Regions from separate parts of the Pseudonocardia ailaonensis genome, predicted to be linked through region 1. Evidence: riboswitches for the same ligand, from Rfam matches in the RefSeq annotation. Region 1 holds a riboswitch; each other region holds the start of a gene.
What was found. A riboswitch is a leader RNA that binds a small molecule or an ion and turns the genes downstream of it on or off. The one in region 1 is predicted to bind cobalamin.

Region 1 (3,265 bases):
GGCTCGCCATCGTGTCCCGGCTCGCCGAGGGCGAGGCCCGGGTCGTCGACCTCACGCGGCTGCTCGGCCTCGCCCAGTCCACGGTGTCCGGACACCTCTCCTGCCTTCGGGACTGCCGGCTCGTCGACTTCCGCACCGAGGGCCGGCAGTCCTACTACTCGCTCACCCGGCCCGAGCTGATCGAGCTCCTGCGCAGCGCCGAGAACCTCCTCACCCGGACCGGGAACGCCGTGGCGCTCTGCCCCGTCTACGGCGAGCCGTCGACCGCACCGGCACCGGCATGAGCACCCCCGCCGCGACGGCCGGCGCCGACCGCCGTGCCGTGCTGCGCCGGCGCGTCCGGCTCCTCGTCGCCACCACGATCACGTACAACGTCGTCGAGGCGGTCGTCGCGATCACCTCCGGCACCCTGGCCGGCTCGGTCGCCCTGATCGGCTTCGGCCTGGACTCGGTCATCGAGGTCAGCTCGGCCGCCGCCGTGGCCTGGCAGTTCGCCGGGCGGGATCCCGAACGCCGCGAACGCACCGCCCTGCGCGTGATCGCGTGGTCCTTCTTCGCCCTCGCCGCCTACGTCACCGTCGAGTCGCTCCGCGCGCTGTTCGGCGCCGCCGAGGCCGGGCACTCCAGGGTCGGGATCGTGCTCGTCGCGCTGTCGGTGCTGGTCATGCCGTTCCTGTCCTGGGCCCAGCGCCGCGCCGGGCGCGAGCTCGGCTCGGCCAGTGCGGTCGCCGACTCGAAACAGACCCTGCTGTGCACCTACCTCTCCGTCGCGGTCCTCGCGGGCCTGCTGCTGAACGCGACGCTGGGCTGGTGGTGGGCCGATCCCGCCGCGGGCCTGGTCCTGGCCGCGCTCGCCGTGCGCGAGGGCCGCACCGCCCTGCGCGGACAGACCTGCTGCGCCCCACGGGTGGCCGACGACTGCTGCGAGCACTGACCACGAAACCTGGGGTACCCGATCGTGATCGCCCCCTACATGTAGTGTCTGACGCGCTGGTGGTTCACCCCGTACCCAACGGGGTGAGGCAAGAGGGAACCCGGTGCGAATCCGGGACTGCCCCGCAGCGGTGAGCGGGAACGACCGCCGTCACGAAGCACTGGGTGCGAGCCCGGGAAGCGACGGCCAGTAGGAACGAGCACGACGCCCGCGAGTCCGAAGACCTGCCACCCGTGCGCGCGCCGACCGGCGCGCGCGTGCTCGGGGCCTCGAGGGAAGGCGCCACGGGCGGGCGCTCCCCCAGGTCCCTCCGTCCTCCCCCGCGTGGTCCCGGCACTCGCCGAGCTCGCGAGGAGAGAGCCCATGGCAGCACCCACCCTGGCCCCCGCACCAGCCCGCTCGGACGGCCTGCGGGTCGTCCGCCGCGACGACCAGACCTCCGGGTTCGACGCCACCAAGATCTCGGTGGCGATGACGAAGGCCTTCCTGGCGGTGGAGGGTGGCGAGGCCGGTTCGTCCTCGCGCATCCACCATCTCGTCGAGGACCTCACCGACCAGGTGATCACCGCGCTGACCCGGTTCCCGGCAGCCGCGGTGCACGTCGAGCAGATCCAGGACCAGGTCGAGCTGGTCCTCATGCGCGGTGGGCACCACAAGATCGCCCGCTCGTACGTGCTCTACCGCGAGGAGCGCGCGAAGGCCCGCGAGTCGAGCGCGCCCGCCCCGAGGTCCCCCGAACTGCAGGTCACGGGACCCGACGACCTCCGCGTCCCCCTCGACTGGGCCCGCGTGGAGACGGTCGTCGGCGAGGCCGTGGCCGGTGTCGAGGACGTGTCCGCCGCACCAGTCCTCGCCGAGATCCGCCGGACCCTCTACGACGGCATCTCCACCACCGAGCTCGCGCAGGCGCTGGAGATGGCGGCCCGCACGCTGGTGGAGCGGGAGCCGAACTACTCGACGGTGGCCGCCCGCCTGCTGCTGGACCGGTTGCGCGGGGAAGCGCTGACCTTCCTGGGCGGCGAGACCCCCGACCACTCCGCGATGACCGCCGGGTACCCCGCGTACTTCCGCACGTACCTGGGCCGGGCCGTGGAGCTGGGTCTCGTGGATCCCGAGCTGGAGCTCTTCGACCTCGACCGGCTGACGGCGGCGATCCGACCCGAGCGCGACCTGGACTTCGGCTTCCTCGGCCTGCAGACCCTCTACGACCGCTACTTCCTGCACTCGGGCGGCACCCGCTTCGAGCTCCCCCAGGCCTTCTTCCTGCGGGTCGCGATGGGGCTGGCGCTGCGCGAGATCGACCGCGAGGCCCGCGCGATCGAGTTCTACGAGCTCCTGTCCTCGTTCGACTTCATGGCCTCGACGCCCACGCTGTTCAACTCGGGCACCACCCGCGCCCAGCTGTCGTCCTGCTTCCTGACCACCGTGGACGACGACCTGGACTCGATCTTCCGGGCCTACCGGAACAACGCGTTGCTCGCCAAGTACTCCGGCGGTCTCGGCAACGACTGGACGCCGGTGCGCGGGCTCGGCGCCCACATCAAGGGCACCAACGGCGAGTCCCAGGGCGTCGTGCCGTTCCTCAAGATCGCGAGCGACACGGCGGTCGCGGTCAACCAGGGCGGCAAGCGCAAGGGCGCGGCGTGCGCCTACCTCGAGACGTGGCACGTCGACGTCGAGGAGTTCCTCGACCTGCGCAAGAACACCGGCGACGACCGGCGCCGCACCCATGACATGAACACCGCGAACTGGGTGCCGGACGAGTTCCTCCGCCGTGTCGAGGCGGACGCCGAGTGGACGCTGTTCTCCCCCGACGAGGTCCCGGACCTGCACGATCTCTACGGCGCGGAGTTCGCGCAGGCCTACCGGGCGTACGAGGCGAAGGCCGACCGCGGCGAGATCCGGGTCTTCACGCGGGTCCGCGCGGTCGAGCTGTGGCGGCGGATGCTGACCATGCTCTTCGAGACCGGCCACCCGTGGATCACGTTCAAGGACCCGTGCAACCTGCGCTCGCCGCAGCAGCACGCCGGCGTGGTGCACTCCTCCAACCTCTGCACGGAGATCACGCTCAACACCTCCGCCGGGGACGAGGTGGCCGTGTGCAACCTGGGCTCGGTCAACCTGCTCGCCCACGTCACGGCCGACGGCCTCGATGTCGAGAAGCTGCGCCGCACCGTGACCACGGCCGTGCGGATGCTCGACAACGTCATCGACATCAACTTCTACACGATCCCCGAGGCCCGCCGGTCCAACCTGCGGCACCGCCCGATCGGCCTGGGGCTCATGGGCTTCCAGGACGCGCTGTTCGCGCAGGGCATCCCGCTCGCATCC
Region 2 (3,265 bases), on a different contig from region 1:
TCGACGGCGCCTGGTACGTGATCGCGTGCACGGACGATCCGCAGGTCAACGAGGCCGTCGGGGCCGAGGCCGAGCGCGCCCGGGTGTTCTGCGTGCGCGCCGACGACGGCAGCCGCGGCACCGCCGTGACCCCGGCGACCGGCGAGTACGACGGCCTGACGGTCGGGGTGCTGGCCTCCGGCGCCCACCGGCGGTCCGCCGCGGTACGGACCGCGCTCGTCGAGGCCCTGCAGACCGGGCTGGTGAGCGACTCGGCCGAGCCGGTGCAGCCGGGCGTCGCGCTGGTCGGGGGCGGGCCGGGGGATCCGGAGCTGATCACCGTCCGCGGGCGGCGGCTGCTGTCGCGGGCGGACGTCGTGGTGGCCGACCGGCTCGGCCCGCGCGACCTCATCGAGGAGCTGGGCCCGGACGTCGAGGTGATCGACGCCTCAAAGATCCCCTACGGGCGCGCGATGGCCCAGCAGCGGATCAACGAGCTGCTGGTCGCGCACGCGCGGGCCGGGAAGTTCGTCGTCCGGCTCAAGGGCGGGGACCCGTTCGTCTACGGGAGGGGGTTCGAGGAGATCCAGGCCTGCGCCGAGGCCGGGGTGCCGGTGACCGTGGTCCCGGGCATCACCAGCGCGTTCGCCGCGCCGGCCGTCGCCGGGATCCCGGTGAGCCATCGCGGGGTGGCGCACGAGATCGTCGTGGTGAGCGGGCACGTCGCGCCCGGGGACCCGCGCAGCCTCACCGACTGGGAGGCACTGGGCCGCATGAAGGGCACGATCGTGCTGATGATGGCGGTCGAGCGGATCACGCAGTTCGCCGCCGCGCTGATCGAGCACGGACGCCCCGCCGACACCCCCGCCGCCGTGATCCAGGACGGCACCACCCGCATCCAGCGCACGCTGCGCGCCACCCTCGGGACGGTCGCGTCGCAGGTCAAGGAGCAGGAGATCAGCCCGCCGGCGATCATCGTGATCGGGCCGGTCGCGGGCCTGACCGCTGGATGATCTTCCTGGTCCGGCACGGCGAGAGCACGTGGAACGCCGCGGGGTTGCTGCAGGGGCGGACCGCGCACGTGGGGCTCACGGCGCGCGGTCGCTCGCAGGCTCTCTCCGCCGCCCGCTCGCTCGAGGGCGCCGGCGGCCGGATCCTGACGAGCCCGCAGCGGCGGGCCCTCGACACGGCTCTCGTCCTGCGCTCGGCGCTGGGCTTGCCCGTTGATCAGTGCTCTGAGCTGCGGGAACAGTCGCACGGGGAGTGGGAGGGGCGGCCGCTGGCGGACTGCCCGCCCTGGCCTGACGATCCCGACTGGGCCCCGCCCGGCGGCGAGACGGCGCGGGAGCTGCACGCCCGCGCAACGGGCTTCCTCGCGGGGCTGACGGGTGCGGCCGTCGTCGTCACCCACGGGGAGACGATCCGGGCGCTGCTCGCGGCGGCCGCCGGCCTCCCCGTCGAGGCGATGTCCCGTGACGTCCCCGGCAACGGTGAGGTCGTGCCTTGCTTTCCGGGCGCACGCGTGATGTCGTCTGGGATCGACGGCAGTGCAGGAATCCGGTGCGAATCCGGAGCGGTCCCGCCACTGTGACCGGGGAGCACGTCCCCAGGCTCGGCCACCGCCCCTCGCGGGGTGGGAAGGCCGGGGACGTGCGCCGACCCGGGAGCCAGGACACTCGCGGCCGTCGCAGGTGATTCCACGATGAGGGCGCGGACCCTCGAGGAGGCCAACGATGACCGGCACGTCCGGAGCACCCCGGGTGCTCCTGCTCGGAACCGGCGGCGGTGAGGCGGACCCGGTCGGACCGGACCTGCTCGCGGGCGCCGACCACGTCTTCACCGTCGCGGCCGCGGAGTCGGTCGTCCTGTTCTACGCCGAGGCGTGGCGGGTGGAGCGGGTCGACCTCGTCGGCGCGGTGCGGGCGATCACGGACCTGGTGGCGCTGGACTCCCCGGCCACGATCGTGCTCACCGTCGACGGTGACCCGGCGGCCGATCCGGCCTGCCGCGCGGTGGTCGACGGGCTGGCGGTCGCGGGGATCTCGGCGGTCACCGTGCCCGGGGTGTCGGTGGTGCCGCCGCGGCTGAGCCCCCTGCCCTGGTGAACCGCGCTGCCCTGGTGAACCGCGCTGCCCTGGTGAACCGCGCTGCCCTGGTGAACCGCGCTGCCCTGGTGAACCGCGCTGCCCTGGTGAACCGCGCTGCCCTGGTGAACCGCGCCGTACCGGTGAGCCGTCCTGCCTCGGTGAGCCCTGCCCCGTGAACTTCTACGAGGTCCTGCACTCGCGGCGGGATGTCCGGTCCGGGTTCCGGCCGGAGGTGCCGGTCGACGACGCGGCCCTGCTCCGGGTGCTCGAGGCGGCCCACGCGGCGCCGAGCGTCGGGTTCTCGCAGCCGTGGGACTTCGTGATCGTCCGGTCGCCGCGGACGCGGCGGCAGGTCGCCGACCTGGTTGCCCGGCAGCGCGCGGCGTACGCGGCGTCGCTGCCCCGGGCGCGGGCGTCGGCGTTCGAGGCGCTGAAGGTCGAGGCGGTGCTGGACACGCCCGTCAACGTCGTCGTGACGGTCGACCCGACCCGCGGCGGCCGGCACACGCTCGGCCGCTTCGGCCGGCCCGAGATGGCCGCGCACTCCGTGGCCGGGGCCGTGCAGAACCTGTGGCTGGCGGCCCGGGCCGAGGGCCTGGGCGTCGGCTGGGTGAGTTTCTTCGACGACGACGGGCTGGCCGCGCTCGGCGCGCTGCTGGGTCTCCCGGAGCACGTCGAGGTCGTGGCCTACCTGTGCGTGGGGCATGTGCGGGAGTTCGCCGCGGAGCCCGAGCTGGCCAGCGCCGGCTGGGCGCAGCGGCGGCCGCTGGGCTGGGCGGTGCACTCCGAACGGTACGGATCGCGGGCGTTGCCCGGGGAGGTCGCGATGGATCTGATCGACGAGACGGTGGCGGCGATCCGGCCGGCCGCGGCGGAGGCCATGGCCGACGCGCGGGACCGGTTGGACCGGATGACGAAGCCGCGCGGCTCGCTCGGCCGGGTCGAGGACCTCGCGGTGCGACTGGCCGGGATCGCCGGCGAATGCCCGCCGCCGGTGCCCGAGCCCGCGGCGGTCGCCGTGTTTGCCGGGGACCACGGCGTCCACGCGCAGGGGGTGACGCCGTGGCCCCAGGAGGTCACGGCGCAGATGGTCGGGAACTTCCTGGCCGGTGGGGCCGTGGTCAACGCGTTCGCGCGGCAGCTCGGCGCCGAGGTCCAGGTGGTCGACGTCGGGGTGGCCGCGCCGCTCGATCCCGTGC
Region 3 (3,265 bases), 200 kb from region 1:
CAGCTTCTCCTCGGTGAGCCAGTCCGGGTCCTGCCCGCCGGCCTCGATGAGCGCGTGGATCAGCGCGTCGCCGTCCTCGGCATCGACACCCGGGAAGGCCCCGATGTCGTATCCCTTGTCCCGCATGGCCCGCAGCAGCGCCACCGTGGACGCCGGCGTGTCCAGGCCGACCGCGTTGCCGATCCGCGCGTGCTTGGTCGGGTACGCGCTCAGCATGAGCACGATCCTCTTGTCCGCGTCCGGGATCCGCCGCAGCTCGGCGTGCCGCACGGCGATCCCGGCCACCCGGGCCGCGCGCTCGTGGTCCGGGACGTAGACCGACAGGCCGTCGGCGTCGATCTCCTTGAAGGAGAAGGGAACCGTGATCAGCCGGCCGTCGAACTCGGGCACGGCGACCTGCGTGGCGACGTCGAGCGGGGTGAGCCCGTCGTCGTTGGAGTCCCAGGTGGCGCGGCTGGAGGTGAGGCAGAGGCCCTGCAGGATCGGGACGTCGAGCGCGGCGAGCTCCGTGACGTCCCATTCCTCGTCCTCGCCGCCGGCCTGGGCCTGGGCGGGCTTGGTGCCGCCGGCCGCGAGCACGGTGACGACCAGGGCGTCCGCCTGCTTCAGGGTCTCGAGCAGCGCGGCGGGCGCCTGGCGCAGGGAGGCGCAGAAGATCGGCAGCGCGGTGGCGCCGCGGGCCTCGACGGCCCGGCAGAGCGCCTCGACGTACGCGGTGTTCCCGGCGATCTGCTGGGCCCGGTAGTAGAGGACGGCGACGGTCGGCCCCTGCTGCGGGGTCGCCGCGCGCTCCAGGACTCCCCACTCGGGCAGCGCGGTCGGGGGCGCGAAGCCCTCCCCGGTCAGCAGGACCGTGTCGGAGAGGAAGGCGTGCAGCTGCGCGAGATTGTCGGCCCCGCCTTGCGCCAGGTACGTGTGGGCCTCGGCCGCGACGCCCGCGGGGACCGTGGAGAGCTCCATCATCTCGGCGTCCGGCGCCATCTCGCCGCCGAGGGCGACGAGCGGGGTGCCGGCGGCACGCAGGAGATCGAGGCCCTCCTCCCAGTACCGGTAGCCGCCGAGGACCCGGACCACCACGACGTCGGCCTCGGCGACCATGCCGGGCAGCTCGTCGAGCAGCACGCGGTTGGGGTTCGCCGGCCGGAAGTCCGCCCCCGAGGCCCGTGCGGAGAGCAGGTCCGTGTCGGAGGTCGAGAGCAGCAGGATGCGGCTCGAGCCCTGCGGCGCGGGCGGGGCAGGACTCATCACGGGGTCCCTTCCTCGGGATCCTCGTCCCGGGTCAGTGAGTGGGTCGGCGCGCGGGGCAGTGTCCTGGCTCCCGGATCGGCGCTCGCCCCGGCCTTCCGGGCTCGCGCCCGTGGCCTGATGCGGGGTCCGCTCCCCGGTGACAGTGGCGGGACCGCGCCGGACTCGCACCGGCTTCCTGGTTCCCGCACGCCTCTGCAGTTGTGGGGACCACTCTCCGCACCCGCCCGTCCCCGCGTCAAGCAGCCCTCCCGCCCCGGCCGAGATGAACCTCACCCCCGGTCGACCACGGCGCCGGCGTGGGTGGGTTCATCTCGACGGGCCGTGGTGGCGCATGCCTACAGTGTCGCCGTGTCCACCCCCCGCACCCGAGCCGACGCCTGCCCCGGCGTCCTCGCGACGCACGACGCCGCGGACGGCGCGCTGGCCCGCGTCCGGCTGCCGGGCGGAGTGGTGAGCGCGGCACAGCTGCGGGCGCTGGCGGGCTGCGCGCAGGAGCTGGGAGACGGTGCGGCGCACCTCACGTCGCGGGGGAACCTGCAGCTCAGGGGGCTGGACCGGGAGGACCCGCGGCTCGTGTCGCGGCTCGCGGCGGCCGGGCTGATCCCCGCTGCGGAGCACGAGCGGGTGCGCAACATCCTGGCGTCGCCGTTGTCGGGCCTGACCGGTGGGCTGGCGGACGTCCGGGGGCTCGCCCGGGCACTCGACGAGGCGCTCTGCGCGGTCCCCGGCCTCGCCGCGCTCCCCGGCCGGTTCCTGTTCGCCCTGGACGACGGGCGCGGGGACGTCGCCGCCGAGCGCCCCGACCTCTGCTGGCTCGCCGACACCCCGGACCACGGGTTCCTGCAGGTCGCAGGGGTGGCGACGGCGATCGGGTGCGCCCCGGCGGACGCCCCGGCCCTGCTGGTGTCCGCCGCTGAGGTGTTTCTCACGATTCGCGGGGACGGCGAGGGCGGTGAAGGCGGCCGGGGCGCGTGGCGCGCCGCGGAGGTGCCCGGCGCGGCGGCCCGGATCGAGGCGGCCCTGCCGCCCGGTGCCCCCGCCTCCGGCAGCGACCGGCCGCTCCCCTTCCCGGACGACGACCACGCCCCGGTCGGGCCGATCCACCGGACGGACGGCGGCACGGCGCTCGGCGTCGCCCCCGTCCTGGGCGAGCTGTCGGCCGCCCAGCTCCGGGCCCTCGCGACCGCGGCGCCGGAGGTGATCGTCACGCCCTGGCGCACCCTGGTCCTCCCCGATCCCGCGGACGACGCGTGGGAGCGCCTGCGCGCCAACGGGTTCGTCCTCACCGCCGACGATCCCGCGCTCGCGGTCTCCGCCTGCGCGGGCCGGCCGGGCTGCGCGAAGTCCCACGCCGACGTCCGCGCCGACGTCCGCGCGGTCCTGCCGCTGCTCACCGCGGCCCGCCGGGCCCACGTCGTCGGTTGCGAGCGGCGCTGCGGGGCGCCGCACGAGGAGCACCTCGACCTGATCGCCCTGCCCGACGGGACCTACCGCTACCGCGACGAGCTCACCGACGTGGTCGTGCCCGACCTGGCGTCCGCGTTGCGCGGCAGGGACTCCCGCCCCTCCGCCGTCGGCACCACCGCCACCGCCGCCGGCCCGGCCGGCCCCGACCCGTCCGGATCCGCCGACCCCGGCCCGTCCGGCCCCAGCCTGTTCGACGACACCCGCCCCAGCCCGACCGGAGCACCATGACCAGCGACTACATCCGCGACGGCGCGGAGATCTACCGGCGCAGCTTCGCCACGATCCGCGCGGAGGCGGACCTGTCCGGCTTCCCGCCGGACGTCGCGTACGTGGCGGTGCGCATGATCCACGCCTGCGGCCAGGTCGATCTCACCGGCGACATCGCGTACTCCCCCGGGGTCGTCACCGCCGCGCGGAAGGCGCTGCGCGACGGCGCCCCGATCCTGTGCGACGCGACCATGGTCGCCTCGGGCGTGACCCGGGCCCGGCTGCCGAAGGACAACGAGGTCGTCTGCACCCTGCGCGAGCCCGAGGTGGCCGGGATCGCCTC

Region 2: linked by a shared signal. The riboswitch ahead of ABD324_RS07185 (hypothetical protein) and the one ahead of ABD324_RS19500 (ribonucleoside-diphosphate reductase subunit alpha) in region 1 are both predicted to bind cobalamin.
Region 3: linked by a shared signal. The riboswitch ahead of cobN (cobaltochelatase subunit CobN) and the one ahead of ABD324_RS19500 (ribonucleoside-diphosphate reductase subunit alpha) in region 1 are both predicted to bind cobalamin.

Annotation. Positions count from the first base shown of each region.
Region 1 is NZ_BAAAQK010000012.1:208,568-211,832, reverse strand. Features, by position in the region: gene ABD324_RS19510 (ArsR/SmtB family transcription factor) at 1-284, shown strand, start outside; gene ABD324_RS19505 (cation efflux transmembrane domain-containing protein) at 281-934, shown strand; cobalamin riboswitch at 978-1,180, shown strand; gene ABD324_RS19500 (ribonucleoside-diphosphate reductase subunit alpha) at 1,298-3,265, shown strand, end outside.
Region 2 is NZ_BAAAQK010000004.1:156,447-159,711, forward strand. Features, by position in the region: gene cobA (uroporphyrinogen-III C-methyltransferase) at 1-992, shown strand, start outside; partial or broken gene ABD324_RS07180 (histidine phosphatase family protein) at 989-1,456, shown strand; cobalamin riboswitch at 1,483-1,677, shown strand; gene ABD324_RS07185 (hypothetical protein) at 1,713-2,084, shown strand; gene cobT (nicotinate-nucleotide--dimethylbenzimidazole phosphoribosyltransferase) at 2,239-3,265, shown strand, end outside.
Region 3 is NZ_BAAAQK010000012.1:403,745-407,009, reverse strand. Features, by position in the region: gene cobN (cobaltochelatase subunit CobN) at 1-1,245, opposite strand, end outside; cobalamin riboswitch at 1,305-1,426, opposite strand; gene ABD324_RS20410 (precorrin-3B synthase) at 1,597-2,943, shown strand; gene ABD324_RS20405 (precorrin-8X methylmutase) at 2,940-3,265, shown strand, end outside.